DNA from 2 places in the Arthrobacter sp. SLBN-53 genome. Region 1 is predicted to be linked to the other one. Evidence: predicted binding sites of a transcription regulator. Region 1 holds the regulator's gene; the other holds the start of a gene.
What was found. Region 1 encodes LexA, which represses DNA repair genes until DNA is damaged. Its sites were predicted from a motif close to TCGAACANNTGTTCGA; they were not measured.
Positions count from the first base shown of each region.

Region 1 (9,354 bases):
GACGCGCTGGCCTTCAGCGGTCGGGCCGCCATGGTGGGTGGCGCCGACCATCCCGCAGTGGCCGACACGTTGATGATGCCTGCGGAGGTCATCGGCGGTGGCACCGTCGAGATCCAGCTCAATATCATCGCCACCATGATCCTCGGACTGCCGCGCGCATGACCACGGCCGACACCGAACTGCCCGACTACAAGCGGGCCCGCCGGGCCCAGATCGTCGATGCGGCACTGGATCTGCTGAAGTCACAGGACTACGAGCAGATCCAGATGCGCGATGTCGCCGATCACGCCCGGGTCGCGTTGGGCACCCTGTACCGATACTTCAGCTCCAAGGAACACGTCTACGCCGCGGTCTTGATGCAATGGGCGCAACCGGTTTTCGCCGCGGCGGAAGCCGACCTACCGGCCACCGAACAGCAGGTCCGCGAGAAGATGCGCGGCATCATCACCAGCTTCGAACGTCGGCCGGCGTTCTTCAAGGTCTGCATGCTGCTGCAGAACACCACCGACGCCAATGCCCGCGACCTGATGGATCGATTCGCCTCCGTGGCCCAGCGCACCCTGGCTACGGACTTCGCCTCCATGGGCGAACAGGAATCGGCCGACACCGCGATCATGGCCTGGGGCATCATCTCCACCATGCTGTCCGCGTCCATCTTGCGCGACCTGCCGATGGCCGACACCTATCGCGTGGTCGACGCGTTCGTCGATCTGATCGGTCCGCGGCTGCCCAGCGGGGCGGTGGAAGGCCGGGATTGACGAACGACCGGCGGCTCGTGCGCACGCACCGGGGGAAGCGGCTGTTCATAGCGTTGCACCTCGACGAGCACATGTGCGCCGCTGCACCCGCGGGCCAACGACGAGGTGCCGACATCGTCGGTGAGCACATTTGGATTGCCGTGCACGCACAGTGAATCCGGATCGCTGGGATCCAACGGGTCGTACCAGGCGCCGGTGGCGAGTTGCACGACCCGCGGGCGAACACCGGCATCGATGACCACGCCGGCCAGGCAGGCGCCGCGATCGTTGAACACCCGCACCGCATCGCCGTCGGTGAGCCCCCGCTCGGCCGCGTCGCTCGGGTGGATCCGGATCGGTTCGCGGCCCGCCACTTTGGACTCCCGGCTGACCGCGCCGATATCGAGCTGACTGTGTAGTCGGCTGGTCGGCTGGTTGGCCAGCAGATGCAGCGGATAGTCGCTCGCGCGGTGGCCGCCCAGCCACTCGGTCGGCTCGAACCAGGCCGGGTGGCCCACGCAGTCGGCATAGCCGAATGAGTCGATATCGGCCGAGAAGATCTCGATGCGCCCGCTGGGGGTGTGCAGCGGATGTGCCCGCGGATCGGCACGGTAGTCGGCCAGCAGGGTCAGCCCGGACTCGGTGGGCAGCCTGAGCTGACCGTCGGCCCAGAACTGATCGAAGGTGGGCACCGCGAAATCCAGCCCGGCCGACCATGTCTCGTACAGGTGGCGCAGCCACTGCCGCGCGGTCCTGCCCTCGGTGAACTGCTCGCCCACTCCGAGCCGCTCGGCGAGTTCGGAAAAGGTCGTGTAATCGTCGCGCGACTGAGCGTGGGGCTCGGCTAGAGCGGGCATCGCGACCAGCAGTGGATCGTTCTTGGATCCGGAGTAGTCGTCACGTTCATAGGCGGTGGTGGAGGGCACGACGATATCGGCGTGCTTGGCCATCGCGGTCCAGTACGGATCGTGGACGACGATGGTGTCCGGCCGGGCAAGCGCGCGTCGCAACCGGCCGATGTTCTGGTGGTGGTGGAACGGATTGCCGCCGGCCCAGTACACCAGCCGGATGTCGGGATAGGTGAGCCGACTGCCGTTGTAGTCGAACGGTTCCCCCGGGTGCAGCAGCATGTCGCTGACCGCAGCCACCGGTATGAAGGTCTGCACCCGGTTCGGCCCCTGCGGCAGGACCGGCAGCGGATGGCGCAACGGCGGCAGCCCCGGTTCGTTCATCGAACCGTAGCCGTGTCCGAAACCCGCTCCGGGCAGCCCGATCTGGCCCAGCATGGCGGCCAGCGTCAGACCCATCCAGGGGGCCTGCTCACCGTGTCGGATGCGTTGCAGTGACCAGCTGACGGTCACCAGTGTCCGCGCGGCGGCCATCCGGCGCGCCAGCGCGGTGATGTCGGCGGCGGACAGTCCGCTGATCTCGGCCGCCCACGCCGGCGTCTTGGGCACGCCGTCATCGGTCCCCAACAGGTAGCGCTCGAACCGGTCGTAGCCGGTGCAGTACTCGTCGAGGAACTCGCGGTCGGCCAGCCCCTCGGTGGCCAGCACATGCGCCAATCCCAGCATGACGGCAACGTCGGTGCCCGGCACGGGCGCGTGCCATTCGCACTCACCGTCGACATCATCGCGCAGCGGGGAGAACGAGACGATACGACCGCCGCGATCGCGCAACCGGCGCAGCGCGCCGCGGGCCGGATGTACCGACGTACCACCGTGATTGATACCGGTGTTCTTCAGCGCCAGACCACCGAAGGCCACCAGCAGATCGGTGTGCTCGACGATGACATCCCAGGACGTCGAGCGCTTGAACAGGTCGTCATGGGTGCCCACGACGCGGGGCATGATCACCCCGGTGGCACCCAGACTGTACGAGTGTCGCGACGAGGTGTAACCACCGAGCAGCTTGAGGAACCGGTGCACCTGGCTCTGGGCGTGGTGGAAGCGCCCGGCACTGGCCCATCCATAGGAACCGCCGTAGATGGCCTCGTTGCCGTGATCGTCGATGACCCGTCGCAGTTCGTCGGCGAGCAGCTCGGTCAGTTCGGGCCAGGTGAGCGCGACGAACTCGTCGGCGCCGCGCCGGTCGCTGGGTCCGGGACCGTCGCGCAACCAGCCCGCCCGCACCGCCGGGCCGGTGATGCGGGCCCGGTGTCGCAGCGAGCCCGGCAGATTCCCGAGCAGGGGAGAGGGGTCGGCGTCACCGGCGGCCGGTGTCACCGCGGTGATGTCGCCGTCGGCCACCTCGGCGGAGAAAACGCCCCAGTGGGCGAGGCTGCTGCGCGGCACCGGCTCATCGTAGGGCGATCGATGCCACGTTCGGGCAGCCAGCGACGTTCGACCAACCATCCGGTTGGTATATGTTGGTCGTCACCCAACCGATAACCAGTACCGGAGGTCACAGATGGGCGCCGTCAAATACGACCGCACGTTGTTCGAGCCCGAGCATGAATTGTTCCGCGAGTCGTACCGTGCCTTCCTGGAGCGCCATGCCGCGCCCTTCCGGGAGGAATGGGAGAAGGCGAAGATCGTCGACCGTGAGGTGTGGCGCGAGGCCGGTAAGCAGGGCTTTCTCGGGATGGCCGTGCCCGAGGAGTACGGCGGCGGCGGCAATCCGGATTTCCGCTACAACGTCGTCATCACCGAGGAGACCAGCGCGGGCCGGCACAGCGGCCTCGGATTCACCTTGCAGAACGACGTCATCGCCCCGTACCTGATCGAGCTGACCACCGAGGAGCAGAAGCAACGCTGGCTGCCCGGGTTCTGCAGCGGCGAATTGATCACGGCGATCGCAATGACCGAGCCGGGTACCGGCAGCGACCTGCTGGGCATCAAGGCCCGCGCCGTCCGCGACGGTGATCACTACGTCCTCAACGGATCGAAGACGTTCATCACCAACGGTATTCACGCGGACCTGGTGATCGTGGTGGCCTGCACCGACCCCGACAAGGGTGCACAGGGTTTCTCGCTGCTCGTCGTCGAGCGCGGTATGGAGGGGTTCGAACGGGGCAGGCACCTGGACAAGATCGGTCTGGAGGCCCAGGACACCGCCGAGCTGTCGTTCACCGATGTGCGGGTTCCGGTCGAGAACCTCCTCGGCCAGGAGGGCATGGGCTTCCTCTACCTGATGCAGAACCTGCCCCAGGAGCGCATCAGCATCGCGGTGATGGCCGCCGCGGCGATGGAGTCAGCGCTGGAGGAGACCCTGCAGTACACCAAGGAACGCAAGGCCTTCGGCAAGCCGATCGGTAGCTTCCAGAACAGCCGTTTCCTGCTTGCCGAGCTGGCCACCGAGGCCACCGCGATCCGGGTCATGGTCGACGAGTTCATCAAGCTGCACCTCGAAGGGAAGCTGACCGTCGAGCAGGCCGCGATGGCCAAATGGTTCAGCACCGAAGCTCAGGTGCGTCTGGTGGACCGGTGCCTGCAACTGCACGGCGGCTACGGCTACATGCGCGAATACCCGATCGCCCGGGCGTTCCTGGACTCCCGGATCCAGACGATTTACGGCGGCACCACCGAAATCATGAAGGAGATCATCGGTCGCAGTCTGGGGGTCTAGCAGGTCCGACACGCCGTCGCCGCAGGTGGCGATATCCCACGAGTTCGCCGACAACTGTCGCAGAGTTGACGAACACGATACTTTCGTGGGGTTTTGCACGACTTCCGGGAGGACCGAATGACCAGGCAGCGAACCCGACTCGGCAGCTTTGCCGGACGGGCGGCAGCAGTGCTGGTAAGTGCCGGGCTGATGGCCGCGACGGTGCTGCTGGCACCGCAGGCGTCGGCGACGCCGGAAGGCGATGCCGATGCGGCAATCACCGTCGCGTGGGAGACCGCCGGCGGCGGTGCGGAGGGGCCACTCGGTCCCAAGGACGGCGGCGTGTACCCGGCCGGCCCGGGCTTCGGCCAGAACTTCGCCGGCGGCAAGATCTTCTTCACCCCGCAGACCGGCGCGCACATCATGTCCGGCGCCATCCTGGAGAAGTACGAATCCCAGGGTGGTCCGACCGGTGACCTGGGATTCCCGACCATCGACGAGGGGCCCGGACGGGCGGCCGACAGCCGCAACGTGACATTCAACGCGCCCGACAACCCGGTGATCTTCTGGACCCCCAGCACCGGTGCGCGGGTGGTGCGCGGTGCCATCAACAGCGCCTGGGACGCCCTTGGCGGATCGGCGGGCGTGCTCGGTGTGCCTGCCGATGACGAGACCATCGACGGTGACGTCGTCTCACAGAAGTTCACCGGCGGCCAGATCTCGTGGGATCGCAAGACGCGCGCCTTCACCACCACGCCACCAGAGCTGGCCGCCCAACTCGGGGCGGTACAGGTGCCCTCGGACGCGGCATCGGCCATCGCCGCGGCACGTCGGGCCGCCGGCGGCGAACTGGGGCCGCTCGGTGCCGAAGACGGGGCCCAGTATGCGATCGGCGCCGACGGCGTCGGCCAGAACTATGCCGGCGGCAAGATCTTCTACAGCCCGCAGACCGGTGCCAACGTGGTGACCGGGCAGATCCTGGCCAAGTACGAGAGTGTCGGTGGGCCGACCGGGGATCTCGGGTTCCCCACCGCCAGCGAGGCGGATGGCGGGCTGGCTCCGCAGAGCGCGGTGGTGCCCTTCGCCGCCGAGGACAAGCCGGTCATCTTCTGGACCCCCGACTTCGGTGCGGTGATCGTCCGTGGGGCCATGAATGCCGCCTGGGAGAAGTTGGGTGGCGCGACCGGCGAACTCGGCGCACCCAAGAGCGATCAGACCGACAACGGCGGCGTGATCAACCAACAGTTCAACGGTGGATCCATCTCGTGGGACAAGGCGGCCAACCGGTTCAGCACGGAGCCCGCGGGCTTGCAGTCGCAGCTGGCGGGCCTGCAGGTTCCCGGGGCTGATTCCCCGCAAGCGCCGGCCGATGGCCCGCAGGCGAACGGCGGCGGCGACAGCGGCGACAAGTGGTACACCTGGCGCTGGTGGTGGCTGCTGGGCCTCATCCCGGTGGTGGGTCTGATCGCCGTGATCGCCGTGGCGGTCTTGCGCAACCGGCGGTCCGGTGACGAGGACCGGTTCGACGACGACCTCGACGACGATCCGTATGACCGTGATGACCGTGGCTACTACGGCTATGGCCAGAACGATCACCAAGACGATTACCAAGACGATCACCAAAACGATGACCGGGCCGAGGATCGCGACAGCGGCTATGGTCCGCCGCCGCAGGATCCGTGGGCATCACTGTCGCCGGTCGGGTCAGCGGGCTCCTTCACGGTCGATCCGATCGACACCGGTGCCGGCCACGACCCCCGGGCCGGCGATGATGCGGATGCCGATGGCCTCGGCGTCGACCCGTTCGCCGATCGTGGTGCCGACACCGACCGGCCGGAAGAACTGCTGCGGTTCGACGACGACGAAGATGACGTCGACACCGCCCCGACCCGGATCGAGACGCCCACACCGCAGCCGGTTGAGTCCGTCTTCGCCGAGTCTGATTTCGCCGACTCGGATTATGCGGCGTCTGATTTCGCCGACTCGGATTATGCGGACTCGGACTTCGGTGCCCGTGTTGTCGGTGCACCGGTGCTCGAACCCGAGCCGGACCTGACCGCCCCGGAACCCGAGGTGACGGGCGGACGTCACGCTGCCGCCGGCGGGGACGATGATGACGATGACGCCGGTTGGACCTCGATGCGACTGGCGACCACCGATCGCTACCGCGCCCCGGAGGGTTACCCCATCAAGGCCGATACCAAGACCGGTCTCTACTGGGCGCCCGGTAGCCGCGGTTACCGCGATACCGAGGCCGAGATCTGGTTCTCCAGTGAGGAATTCGCGCGCGCGAACGGATTCATCCGCGCCGATTGATCAGACGCCGACCGGTCAGACGCCGACCGATCACACCTTGCGGATCACGGTGACGACCTTGCCGAGCACCACGGCGTCGTTACCGTCGATGGGTTCGAACGCCGGGTTGTGCGGCATCAGCCACACCTGACCCTTGGTCCGCTTGAAGGTCTTGACCGTGGCTTCGCCGTCGATCATGGCCGCGACGATATCGCCGTTGTCGGCGACGTTCTGCTGGCGCACGACCACCCAGTCGCCGTCGCAGATGGCCGCGTCGACCATGGATTCGCCGACCACCTTCAGCAGGAACAGCGATCCCTCGCCGACCAGCTCCTTGGGCAGCGGGAACACATCCTCCACGGCCTCCTCGGCCAGGATCGGCCCACCCGCCGCGATTCTGCCGAGCACCGGGACGAAGGTCGGTTCCGGTAGCGCATCGGAGCCCGCGACGTCGGTGGCCACGATCGGGGTGATCACCTCGTCGGCACCGCGCACGTCGACCGCGCGGGGGCGGTTGGGATCGCGCCGCAGATAGCCCTTGCGCTCCAGGGTGCGCAGCTGGTGGGCGACCGAGGACGTGGAGGTCAACCCCACCGCGTCCCCGATCTCCCGGATGCTCGGTGGGTAACCGCGGGTGGTCACCGACGAGCGGATGACCTCCAGGATGGTGCGCTGACGCTCGGTCAGGCTGGAGCGTGCCTCAGGGGTGTCGCTGCTGTCGCTCATGTCGCCGAATGTAGTCGCAGCCGCCCCGATAATCAAACATGTGTTCGAGGCGTGTCGCGGCCCGACAGGGCGTGTCTGCGGCGTCATTGCGGCGCGATCAGCCGAGCTCACTCATCGGTCACGGTCAGGGTCACCTCGATGTTGCCACGGGTGGCGTTGGAGTAGGGGCACACCCGGTGTGCGGCCTCGGCGAGCTCGGTGGCGGTGTCATGGTTCACATTGGGCAGCACGATCTCCAGCTCGACGGCAAGACCGAACGCGCCGTCCTCGGCGGCCCCCAGTGTCACCCGGGCGCCGACGGCGGAGTCGGTGACATCGGCCTTGTGTTCGCGGGCGACCAGTCGGAGTGCGGAGTGGAAGCACGCCGCGTAACCGACGGCGAACAGTTGCTCGGGATTGGTGCCGGTGCCGGAACCGCCCATCTCCTTGGGCATACTCAGTGCGACATCGACTTTCCCGTCGGAGGTGCGGCCGTGTCCGTCACGTCCCTCGCCGGTGGCCAGGGCCTCGGCGGTGTAAAGCTTCTTCATCGGTGGGTGTTCCTTTCGTCGTTTTCGGTCAGTGCGGTGAGCTGAGCTGGTCGACAAGTCCGCGGAGGGCGTCGCGTAGCGCGCCGACCTCCTCGGGTCGGGCATCGGTGGCGGCCAGCAGGCGCTGTGGAATGCAGGCGGCACGTTCTTCGAGGGCGCGCCCGGCGGGGGTGAGTGCGACCTCGACGCGACGTTCGTCGGCGGTCGCGCGGTGACGCACCACCAGGCCGGTGCTCTCCAGGCGTTTGATCAACGGTGAGAGGGTGCCGGAGTCCAGGTGCAGCCGCCGGCCCAGGTTTCCGACGGTGCTGGGGTCGTCCTCCCAGAGGGCCAGTAGGACGAGGTACTGGGGGTAGGTGATGCCCAGTTCCGCCAGGAGCGGCCGATAGGCCGCGGTCATCAGGCGCGAAGCCGAGTACAGCGCGAAGCACAGCTGTTCGTCGAGGCGTCCGGCGGTCATGACCACAACTGTAGCGGTCAATTCAATTGTGGGCAATTGAATTGAGCTGAGTTCCGTCCGCGGATTCGCGACCGTCCGCTTGTCGGTGGGTGTCGATATCGTTCGCTAACAGTTCGATCACGTGTTCTATCGTTCGAACAGATGATCGACTACAGTTCGAACAAAGAAGCGAACACACCTCAAGGAGGCAGGCACATGACGATTCTGGAAGCACGTAGCGATGTGCGTGAGCGCCGGACGTCCGGCGCCACCCGGCGGCAGGAAGTTCTGCGGCGCACCCCGTCGGAGGCCGAGGTGTGGCCCTTGCCTCGCGATGTCGTGGTGCGGCGGCGTCGGCGGCCGCAGGATCGTCGTCCCGGCGGTGCGCCGATCGGTCATCGCGGCACGGGGGTGCTGATGTCGCGTGCCTCGCACCGCAGGCCGATCACCCCGGCCGCGACCGTGCTGCTGGCGCTGCTGGCCGGCGCATTCACGCTATGGCTGGGATTCGTGGCCAACCTCGGCGTTTCCGCGACGGAGCAACCCGTCGAGGTGCCCACCAGGTTGTCGGTCGTGGAGGTGCAGACCGGTGAGACCTTGCAGAGCATCGCGGCGCGGGTCGCCCCCGACGTGCCTGCCGACTCCGTCGTCGAGCGCATCCGCGAACTGAACAAGCTGGAATCCGGCACCCTGCGGACCGGGCAGACCCTCATCGCACCGATCGGCTGAGATCGTGCGCACCGGCACGGGGTCGCACCGTATCCGCACCATGCAGGTACGCTCGGAAGCGTCAAATCTGGTGCAGCTGTGGTGCGGCGAAGGAGCGGGAATGCACTGTCCGTTCTGTCGTCACCCCGATTCGCGTGTCGTCGATTCCCGTGAGACCGACGAGGGCCAGGCGATCCGGCGGCGGCGGTCCTGCCCTGAGTGCGGCAGGCGCTTCACCACCGTCGAGACCGCGGTGCTGGCAGTCGTCAAGCGCAGCGGCGTCACTGAGCCGTTCAGCAGGGAAAAGGTCATCAAGGGCGTGCGACGGGCATGCCAGGGCCGCCAGGTCGACGACGATGCGCTCAATCTGCTT
Region 1 is NZ_VFNN01000001.1:4,895,712-4,905,065, forward strand. It holds gene FBY28_RS23520 (acyl-CoA dehydrogenase family protein) at 1-162, shown strand, start outside; gene FBY28_RS23525 (TetR/AcrR family transcriptional regulator) at 159-758, shown strand; gene FBY28_RS23530 (molybdopterin-dependent oxidoreductase) at 683-3,031, opposite strand; gene FBY28_RS23535 (acyl-CoA dehydrogenase family protein) at 3,147-4,304, shown strand; gene FBY28_RS23540 (LGFP repeat-containing protein) at 4,422-6,599, shown strand; gene lexA (transcriptional repressor LexA) at 6,630-7,304, opposite strand; gene FBY28_RS23550 (organic hydroperoxide resistance protein) at 7,412-7,834, opposite strand; gene FBY28_RS23555 (MarR family winged helix-turn-helix transcriptional regulator) at 7,863-8,294, opposite strand; gene FBY28_RS23560 (LysM peptidoglycan-binding domain-containing protein) at 8,490-9,002, shown strand; gene nrdR (transcriptional regulator NrdR) at 9,103-9,354, shown strand, end outside.

Region 2 (9,354 bases), 1.8 Mb from region 1:
AGACCGTCGCCCCGGCCACCGTCCAGTCCCGTACACCGGTGGTCATCGCGCCACCACTGCGCGGCCCGCAGTGGTGGGATGCCAACGGGTGCTGCGGGATGACGCCGCACCGAATGGCGATCAATCCGATCGACGGTGCACTCTGGGGTGCCGAGCGGTATGCCATCGATTATGTGCAACTGCTGCCCGATGGTCGTTTGTTCGCCGGTGACGTCGCGGAGACCGCGTCCTACGCCTACTTCGGTGCCGACGTGCACGCAGTGGCCGATGGCCCGGTGGTTGCGGTGCTGGACGGACTACCCGAGCAGGTACCAGGGAAGAGTCCGACCGGGCTGCGCCTGGACCAGTACGGCGGAAACCACGTGGTGCAGGACATCGGCGGCGGGAACTATGCGTTCTACGCTCACTTGAAGACCGGATCGGTGGCAGTGAAACCCGGTGACCGACTGAGTGCCGGCCAGGTGCTGGGCTCACTCGGAAACAGTGGCAACACCGATGCTCCGCACCTACATTTCCACGTCATGGACTCCCCGGATCCGTTGAAAGCCGACGGCCTGCCGTTCGTCTTCGACAGCTTCCGACTCACCGGACGCACCGACGACCGTCTCGGTCCCGATGGCGATGCCATCGACACTGCACAGGCGGGTAAGCCGGCACCCATGGTCCCAGACTTCACGGCCCGAGACGAAACCCAAGTCACGCCACTGGTTTCCGATGTGATGGACTATCCCGGTGAGTGAGCGAACCGGAGCCCGGCCGACCAGACCAGCCATCGCGTTACTCGCCGATGTGGTATGCGTGCTGGTGTTCTGCACCATCGGGCGGCGCAGTCACGCCGAGGGCCTGACCCTCATCGGTATCGCCGAGACCGCATGGCCCTTCATCACGGGAACGGTGGCCGGCTGGCTCGCGGCCCGCGCCTACCCCGGCGCCTTCAGGCCCTCGGCGATATACCCCACCGGTCTCATTGTCTGGGCCTGCACCGTGATCATCGGGATGCTGTTACGCAAGGCAACGTCGGCGGGCACCGCGCCGAGCTTCATCGTGGTCGCCACACTGACAACTGCGGCGCTGATCATCGGCTGGCGCGCCATCGCCACCGCTATTGCACGCCGCTAGAACGCACAGCGATGATCGCGCTATCCTGCTGCACACCACCATCATCCGCGGCGCGTGCTTCACTGTGTAGTTGTCAAGGTACGTCTGAGCTGACTCGCCCCACATGTTCGAAACTGTGGCACCACCCAGGTCGATCTCATTGCGCGGCATACGAATGGCGCTGAGCCGCACTCACCCTGGCCGCCTCGGCGCTGGACCGACCGCTGTCGGCCCAGCCACTTACGGATCGCGCGCACTGAACAGCCGGTCACCGCCGACGACATCGAACCGCATCCTGCGCCAATCGACGATCACCGATGCAAGAGCACCGACCCGAGTAATCCGATCGATACCGCGAGCGTAGAACCGCGGACCAGAACCCGTTGTCTCCACCAGCTTTTCAGCGCCATGCGTGCCCGCGGTCAACCGCGCCAAAACGCCGCTCTGCACATCTGCCGAACACCTGAAATTGATGACATCCATCCTGTTACCCAACCTCTCGAACAAGGCCAGCACACGTAGCCCAAAGGGCAACAAGACCCACACACCGCCTCCAGGGCGAGCAGAGTCACTCCCGACGGCACGAGAACCATCGAGACGGGCCCACCGGATCAACATCGTGAGCCATCAGTAGTCGAACTTGCGTTCGACCGTACGCCCGATATTCGACTCGCGCAAGCCTTCGCAAACCTCTTGCGCAAGTTCTTCGTTCGGCGTACGCTCGAACACAAGTTCGAATGCGCCGCGGTTCCCGATCTTCGGATTTGGTGAGCCGCAGACCGCGACTCCGGTCGCCGCGGGGTTCGACGGTTCCTGTCCGGGGGATCGTGCGAGCTGTGCTTGTGGGGTGGTGCCCCTTGGTGGGTGCTGTGGGGGAAGTCGGTATCCGTTATGGACGCCAGCTGTCTTGATGCGTTTGTCGACGCGCTGATCGATGAGCTTGTTCCGGTGTCACCGGAGGGTGATGTCGGGCCGGTTTTGGGTCGGTTGGTGGGTTGTCCGCGGCCGGTGGTCGATGACGAGGCGTTGTTGGGTGTGTTGGCTGCGGCGGTGTCGGCGCGGAATCTGTTGGACTTTGTGATCGCTTCGGCGGTGGTGGCGGCCGAGCGGGCGGGTGTGCCGGGTCGGCGGCACCTGCGCACCGGGGCTGATCTGTTGAGGTTGTTGGGGATGTCCCCGGGTGCGGCGGCCCGGGCGGTGCGGGTGGGGCGGATGGCACCTGTGCTGCCCGCACTGACGACGGCGCAGCGGTTGGGTGGGATCGGTATCGAGTTCGCCGACGCCGTCGGCAAAGGTGTCGCGCACGTGGAGTCGCGGACGCCGTTGTCCGAGGACGATCGGGCGGCGGTGGTGACCAGACTGATGGTGCAGACCAGCCCGGCCGAGGTAGCCGCCAAGGCCCGGGCGACCGCCATCGACCGCGCTGCGCGTCTTGCACCTGGCGACCGGGTGGTGCCGGTGGCCGAGGACACCACCCTGAACCAGATGACGTTGGTGCAGAACGCTGAGGGCCGGTTCGAGGCCACCCTGGATCTGGACGTCGGTACTGGGGAAGAGCTGTGTGCGGCGTTGGATCCGTTGTGCCGACCGGTCCCGCTACCCGACGGATCCCCGGATCCGCGCCCGATCAACACTCGGCGGGCGGAGGCGTTGGGGCAGGTGCTGCGCACCTACCTGTCGCAGTCGAGGCGTCCGATGTCCGGTGGGGTGCTCCCGCACGTCACCCTGATCCGACCGGTAGCCCCGGGCGTGACGGCGGGCAACAGTGGGGAGGTGGTGGATCGGTTGGGGTTCGGCGGGCCGGTCTCCGCGGCGACCGCGGAGTTGATCGGCTGTGATGCGACGTTGACGTCGGTGATCGTCGACCACTCGGGGGTGCCGTTGGATGTCGGGCGCGCGGAAAGGCTGTTCACCCCGGCGATCCGTAAAGCGCTGGCCGTCCGCGACGGTGGGTGCGCCCATCCCGGGTGTGGGCGCCCGGTGTCGTGGTGCGATGCCCACCACATCCAACCCTGGAGTGCCGGGGGTGAAACGAGTTTAGGCAACGGGGTGCTGCTGTGCCGGTTGCACCACAGCTTGATCCATCACGGTGGCTGGCAGGTCTACCTCGGTAGGGACCGCCACCCCTGGTTCATCCCACCCCACACACCCGGTGAACGCGAGCCGGCACCTCTGCGCTCCCACACCCGCCGCACCATGACCGACCTACCCACCGCCGCATAACCCCAAGGCACCCCAAAGAACCAGCGCACCTTGACAACTGAACAGAGAAACCAGGTCCGAGGAACGAGCGGTCCAGCTGCAACAGGCCCTTCCCAAACCGCTTTGAGCCCTCCGCGCCTACGTCGTACGCCGATCACACGGCACGGCACGGCACGGCACGGCACGCCGCACCTGAGCCTCGGCGCTCAGGGACCAACCGGACAATGGCTGGTGATCGCGATGCGGTTCCACCCGTTCATGACCACCACCAGCCAGGTGACCGCGGCGATCTGCTGCGCGGTCAGGGCCGCCTCGATGTCGACCGAATCGGGCGCTCCGGTGTGCTCGTCACCGATCCGCGTGACACGCTCTGCAAGCGTCAAGGCCGCCTGCTCCTGTTCGGTGAAGTACTGCGACTCCCACCACGCGGGCAAGACGGCGAGCCGATCGGTACTCTCGCCGGCAGCCAGCGCGTCGCGCGTATGCATCCGCAGACAGAAGGCACAGCCGTTGATTTGCGATACCCGTATCTTGACGAGCTCGGCCAGCTGAACGGGAAGTCCTGCCTGCTCGATGGCGTCCTTGACCTGAGTGTCCAACGCCGCGAAGGTCTTGTACGGTTCGGCGAACTGCTTGCTGATGTTCACGTGCGGGAGCATTGTGTCCTCTTTCCGGTCGTCCGTGATCGTCCCCCAGTAGACGAAATGACCAGGCGGTATGTGACAGCGTGAATCGTCGGCGAGGCTGCCCGATCATCAGCAGTCACTTTGTTAACATCGCGCCGTGCAATTCTCGCGGCGGGACGCGCTGCGCTACGCCGCGGCGACAACGGCCCTGGCCGGGCTCGGTGCCGCAACCACTGGGACACCCACGGCAGCCGCCGCAGCGCCCACCCTCATCGACTTCGCCATGCGTCAGATCCCGGCTGCTGACATCCGCGCGGCGGGTCATGCCGGCGTCATCAACTACGTGTCGACCTCGCGGCCCGGTTCCTCGTTCGGGGCCAAGCCGATCACGCTGCCCTATGCCCAGTCGCTCACCGCGGCCGGCCTGGTCATCGTCAGCAACTTCCAGTACGGGAAGCCCGGCGGCACCGCTCCATCGGATTTCACGCGTGGGTTTGCCGGCGGGGTCGCCGACGCGCGGACCGCGTGGCAGCTTCATACCGCCGCCGGCGGGGGTCAGACCGCACCGGTGTACTTCAGCGTCGACGACGACATCGATCGCGAAACCTGGGACACGGTGGCACTGCAATGGTTCCGGGGAATCAACTCCGTCATCGGGCCCATGCGCACCGGCATCTACGCCGGTATCCGGCCGTGCGAGTGGGCCATCACCAGCGGTGTGGTCGGACGCTCGAGCACACCCGGCAAGGCCTGGGTATGGCAGACCCGGTCATGGTCGGGCGGTCAGATCCACCCCGCCGCCGTCCTGTACCAGCGGATCATCGACACGGCATCCAATCCCGGACCGGTGGTCGGCGGCATCCGCGTCGACGTCAACGATGTGCTGGCATCAGACGTCGGGCAGTGGAATCTGCACCCCTGAAGGACTCAGACCAAGCCGAGCTTGCCGGCAAGATCCAACACCGCTTCGGCTCGCGCACGAGTGGGGCCGACGCTGCCGTCATACGGCCCGGTAGGTGAATCCAACCGTGCCAGTGTCCGCCGCGCCTCATCGATGTCCAGCGTCGACGGGCTGAGCAGACCATTGATCGTCTCGGCGTGCCCGGGATCCAGGCACAACCGTGCGGTCATGCCCGCAGCCTTGGCCACCTCGGTCTCGCGGGCCAGGTGACGGGACTCGTTGCGCAGGGTCGGGCCGTCGATCGGTGCGGGCAACCGCGCGGCGCGACTGGCGATCACCAACCGGGCCCGCGGGTAGGCCAACACCGACGGATCAGCACTCATACCGGTGTCCCGACGGAAGTCGCCGAGCCCGAACGCCATTCGATAGCACCCCGGTGTCCGCGCGATCTCGGATGACGCCTCGATGCCGAGCGCCGATTCGACCAGAGCCACCACCGGGGTACCGGCGGGAAGCCGCGCAGCGGTGGCGGCGATATCGTCTCCGGATTCCACCTTGGCCAGCATCACACCGCGAAGCCCCGGAGCGTTGGCCACCGCGTCCAGATCGGTCTCCCACGCGGATGTCGACACGCTGTTGATCCGGACCCATGCCTTCCCGACGTTCAGCCATTCGGCGACCGCGGCCCGTCCGGCCGCCTTCTGCTGATCCGGTAGTCCGTCTTCGATGTCGAGCACCACGACATCGGACCGCCCGGCGACCGCAGCGTCGAAGGCCGCGCCGCCGTCGGGCAGTCCTGGCTGCAGCAGCCAGGTCCGGGCCAGCGACCAATGCGGCTTCCGGTGTCGTTCGGTTGTCTGCGCTGAAGCGGTCACGCATTGACCTTCCGCTCGGGGTGTACTTCCATCGTCTCGCCCCCAAACCGTATCGCCCACATTAAGCACATAATGTTCACTCCCGATTGCCCGGGCTGCCATCCTCCGATGAGCAGCAGGAACAAGCCCGAGGCGCGGGCTGTTGACCGCCAAGAGATCCACCGACACTTGGAGGTCACATGCACATCGGCATCATCGGAGCAGGACACATCGGCGGCACACTGACCCGCCGGCTGCGAGAACTCGGGCACGAGGTGCACGTTTCCAACTCGCGTGCGCCAGAGACACTCGCCGAGCTGGCCGCCGAGACCGGTGCCACCGCGGTATGGGCACGCGACGCCGCCACCGATGCGGATCTGGTCATCCTGAGCATTCCGCAGAAGAACGTTCCCGATCTGGCCGACGGCATCGTCGACGCCCGTAAACCCGGCGCCCCGGTGATCGAGACCAACAACTATTACCCGCAGCAGCGCGACGGGGAGATAGCCGAAATCGAGGATGGCCAGGTCGAGAGCGCCTGGGTCGCCGAGCAGATCGGGGCACCTGTGTACAAGGTGTTCAACGGCATCTTCTGGAAGCACCTGCTGGAACGGGGAACCCCGAGCGGAACGGCCAACCGCATCGCCCTGCCGGTCGCCGGCGATGATGGCGCTGGCCGCGAGCTGGTGCACAGGATCGTCGACGAACTCGGATTCGACCCGGTCGACGCGGGCCCGATATCGGACTCGTGGCGTCAGCAGCCAGGCACACCGGTATACGGCAAGGACTTCGACGTCGCCGCCACCCGCACGGCGCTCGCGGAGGCCACACCGGAGCGGACCGCCGAATGGAGCGCCCGCACGACGTAGCCGGTTGCTCGCGGGGATGCGCGCATTGCGTTTGCTGGCCTTGTCCGGCCGCTGACCGCATGGTCTGATGGACACGACGCCGTCAGCAAACTCCCCCGAATGACTGGAGCGCCGTGTCATGACCAATGTCGGCGCGGCAGCGCATATCGGAAGAATCGGCGGCTTGGCCGCGGCACTCGGAATCGGAGCGGCGATAATCTGCGGCGCCGGAGCTGCCGCGGCCGCACCGACCGAATCGCCCAACAGTTCCGCCGACGCCGCAACGCCCAGCGATCCGGCCCCCACGTCAGCAAAGGACGCCTCCTCCCCCGACGAGCAGGCGAACCCCACCGTGACGAGCACGGAGCCGTTTGCGCCGAGAAAGATGCGTTCGGCGAGGTCGAACACGCCCAGCGAGGAAGAAACAGCAGCAGCACGAGAACCAAAAGAGCGTGCCGACCCGACCGAACTGGTCACGCCGGAACCCGAGGACCGGGACGAACGCGAACCCGACCCCGTGATCTCGACACCGACACCGGCCATCGACATCACCCCGGCGGTGACCGGTGAGCGCACCGCACCCGAGAACGATGCCGCGGACGAGGACGAGCCGACGACGCCCGTGGACACCCCGTTGTCGTGGACGGTGGCGGCCGCGGCCAGCAGAAACACCCTCGCGCCCACACCCCCGCCCACGACAGCGACACTGGCCGCACCGCTGATCGACCCGGTCACGCACGCACCGGTGATCGCGACGCCGCGAACCCCGTTACTCGAACCGCTGCAGTATCTACCGATCATCGGCCCGCTGTTCGTCACCCCGATCGTCGCGTTCGTCAACCAGATACCGGTGATCAGCGACCTGTTGCACCCGATCCTCGGCTATCCCCTGCAGTGGGGCTCGCCACCGGGTACGCCGCGGCCGCGCGATGTCATGATCACCTCGTTCGACGGCACGCAGATCTATGTCCACTTCATGCCCGCGGCCGGTCTGCAGAGTGGTGAGCGGGCCGCGACGATCCTGCAGGGTCCCGGTCTACTGCTGCCGGGGGCCACCAATCTCACGCCGACCCTGCTCGACGGCATCATCGCCGACACTTCTGGCCTGGTGTACACCGGCACACTGCGCACCGCCGGCTACAACGTCGTCACCTGGGATCCACGCGGTGAGCACAACTCCGGCGGGCGGCTCGAACAGGATTCACCGGACTTCGACGCCAAGGACGTCTCGGCGATCATCAGCTGGATTGCCACCCAGCCGGAGGCCCGGCTCGATCCGGGCGTGCTCGATCCGCGCGTCGGGATGACCGGCGCATCCTATGGCGGCGGCATCCAATTGGTCAGCGCCGCAACCGATCCCCGAATCGACGCCATCGTGCCGGCGATCGCCTGGAACACCCTGAACACCGCGCAGTACAAGAACGACGCGTTCAAGAGCAGCTGGGCGACCATCCTGACCGCCGGGATCACCCTCTTCACCCGGCCGAATCCGGCGATCCTGCCCGCCACGATCTACGGGGTCCTGACCGGCCGCCAGACCGCCGCCGAGCAGGAACGCCTGGCGCAACTCGGCCCGGGCGGCCCTCGAGATCTCGTCGGCAAGATCACCGCGCCGACACTGCTGATCCAGGGCACCGTCGACACGCTGTTCTCATTGCAGGAAGCCGACACCACGGCGGCGACCCTCATCGCCAATGGTGTTCCCACCAAGGTGATCTGGTTCTGCGGGGGCCACGGACTCTGCGGCAACCTGTTCGACCCCACCGACGGTGTCCTCATCCAGCGGGCCACGCTCGCGTGGCTGGACCGCTATGTCAACGGCAACACCGCAACGGCGACCGGCCCGCAGTTCGAATTCGTCGACCAGCGTTGGCAGTTCTACGCATCGGACCGCTACCCGATCACCGCCGACAGCCCGGTCGTGGCCAGCGGCTCGGGCGGCCAGTTGCCGCTGGTCCCCTTCTTCGGCGGCTCGGGACCACTGTTGGGGGTGCTGCCCTTCGCCGCGTCGAAGGCCTACAACGCGCTGAATCTCACCACCGCGCCGGCCGAGACGACCACCCATGTGGTGGGCGCACCACAGCTGACGGTGAACTACAGCGGGACCGGTGGCGCCCGGCACGTCTACGCCCAACTCGTCGACGACTCCACCGGCCAGGTGCTGGGCAACCAGATCACGCCGATTCCGGTGACCCTGGACGGACAGCCGCGCGAGATCACCATCGCGCTGGAACCGGTCGCCCACACCCTTCGGCCGGGCCAGACGGTGACACTGCAGCTGGTCGCGTCGTCGACGACCTACGCCACCCTCACCTCCTTCGGTTCACTGCAGGTGACCGGCATGCGGCTGAGCCTGCCGACCGTGGACCCGACGACCATCACCCCGATCGCCATCTGACAGCCGAGCCGCGATGCGTAGTGTTCGACTATGACCAGCGGCCGCGCACCCGAATCGATCCCAGCGAACTGATGCGGATGGACGTTCTGATCGTGGGCGCCGGTCCCGCGGGGGTCGCTCTCGCGGGTGCGTGTGCCCGCCTTGGCCTCGACACCGGCCTGCTGGACCCGGCGCCGGACCGGCCATGGAGCGCCACCTACGGGATGTGGAGCCGGGAACTACCCGTCGACCTGCCCGCATCCGTGGTCGCGGCTCGGGCCGCAGGCCGGGCGGTCGGCCGTGCCGAACACCGGTTGGGCTGGGAGTATGCGGTACTGGATGTGCCTGCGCTGCAGGCACATCTGACCGATCGGCTCGGTGCGGTGCGGTTGTACCGGGGGCGAGCGACCGGCAGCCCCACCCCCGGAGTGGTCGACCTGGCCGATGG
Region 2 is NZ_VFNN01000001.1:3,062,111-3,071,464, reverse strand. It holds gene FBY28_RS14745 (M23 family metallopeptidase) at 1-740, shown strand, start outside; gene FBY28_RS14740 (DUF3054 domain-containing protein) at 733-1,119, shown strand; gene FBY28_RS14735 (hypothetical protein) at 1,339-1,644, opposite strand; gene FBY28_RS14730 (HNH endonuclease signature motif containing protein) at 1,990-3,321, shown strand; gene FBY28_RS14725 (carboxymuconolactone decarboxylase family protein) at 3,507-3,947, opposite strand; gene FBY28_RS14720 (DUF1906 domain-containing protein) at 4,084-4,848, shown strand; gene FBY28_RS14715 (HpcH/HpaI aldolase/citrate lyase family protein) at 4,854-5,702, opposite strand; gene FBY28_RS14710 (NADPH-dependent F420 reductase) at 5,882-6,550, shown strand; gene FBY28_RS14705 (CocE/NonD family hydrolase) at 6,669-8,927, shown strand; gene FBY28_RS14700 (lycopene cyclase family protein) at 9,005-9,354, shown strand, end outside.
Region 2: FBY28_RS14730 (HNH endonuclease signature motif containing protein) is a predicted target of LexA. The motif match lies at 1,820-1,835, and genes of this name have one in related genera.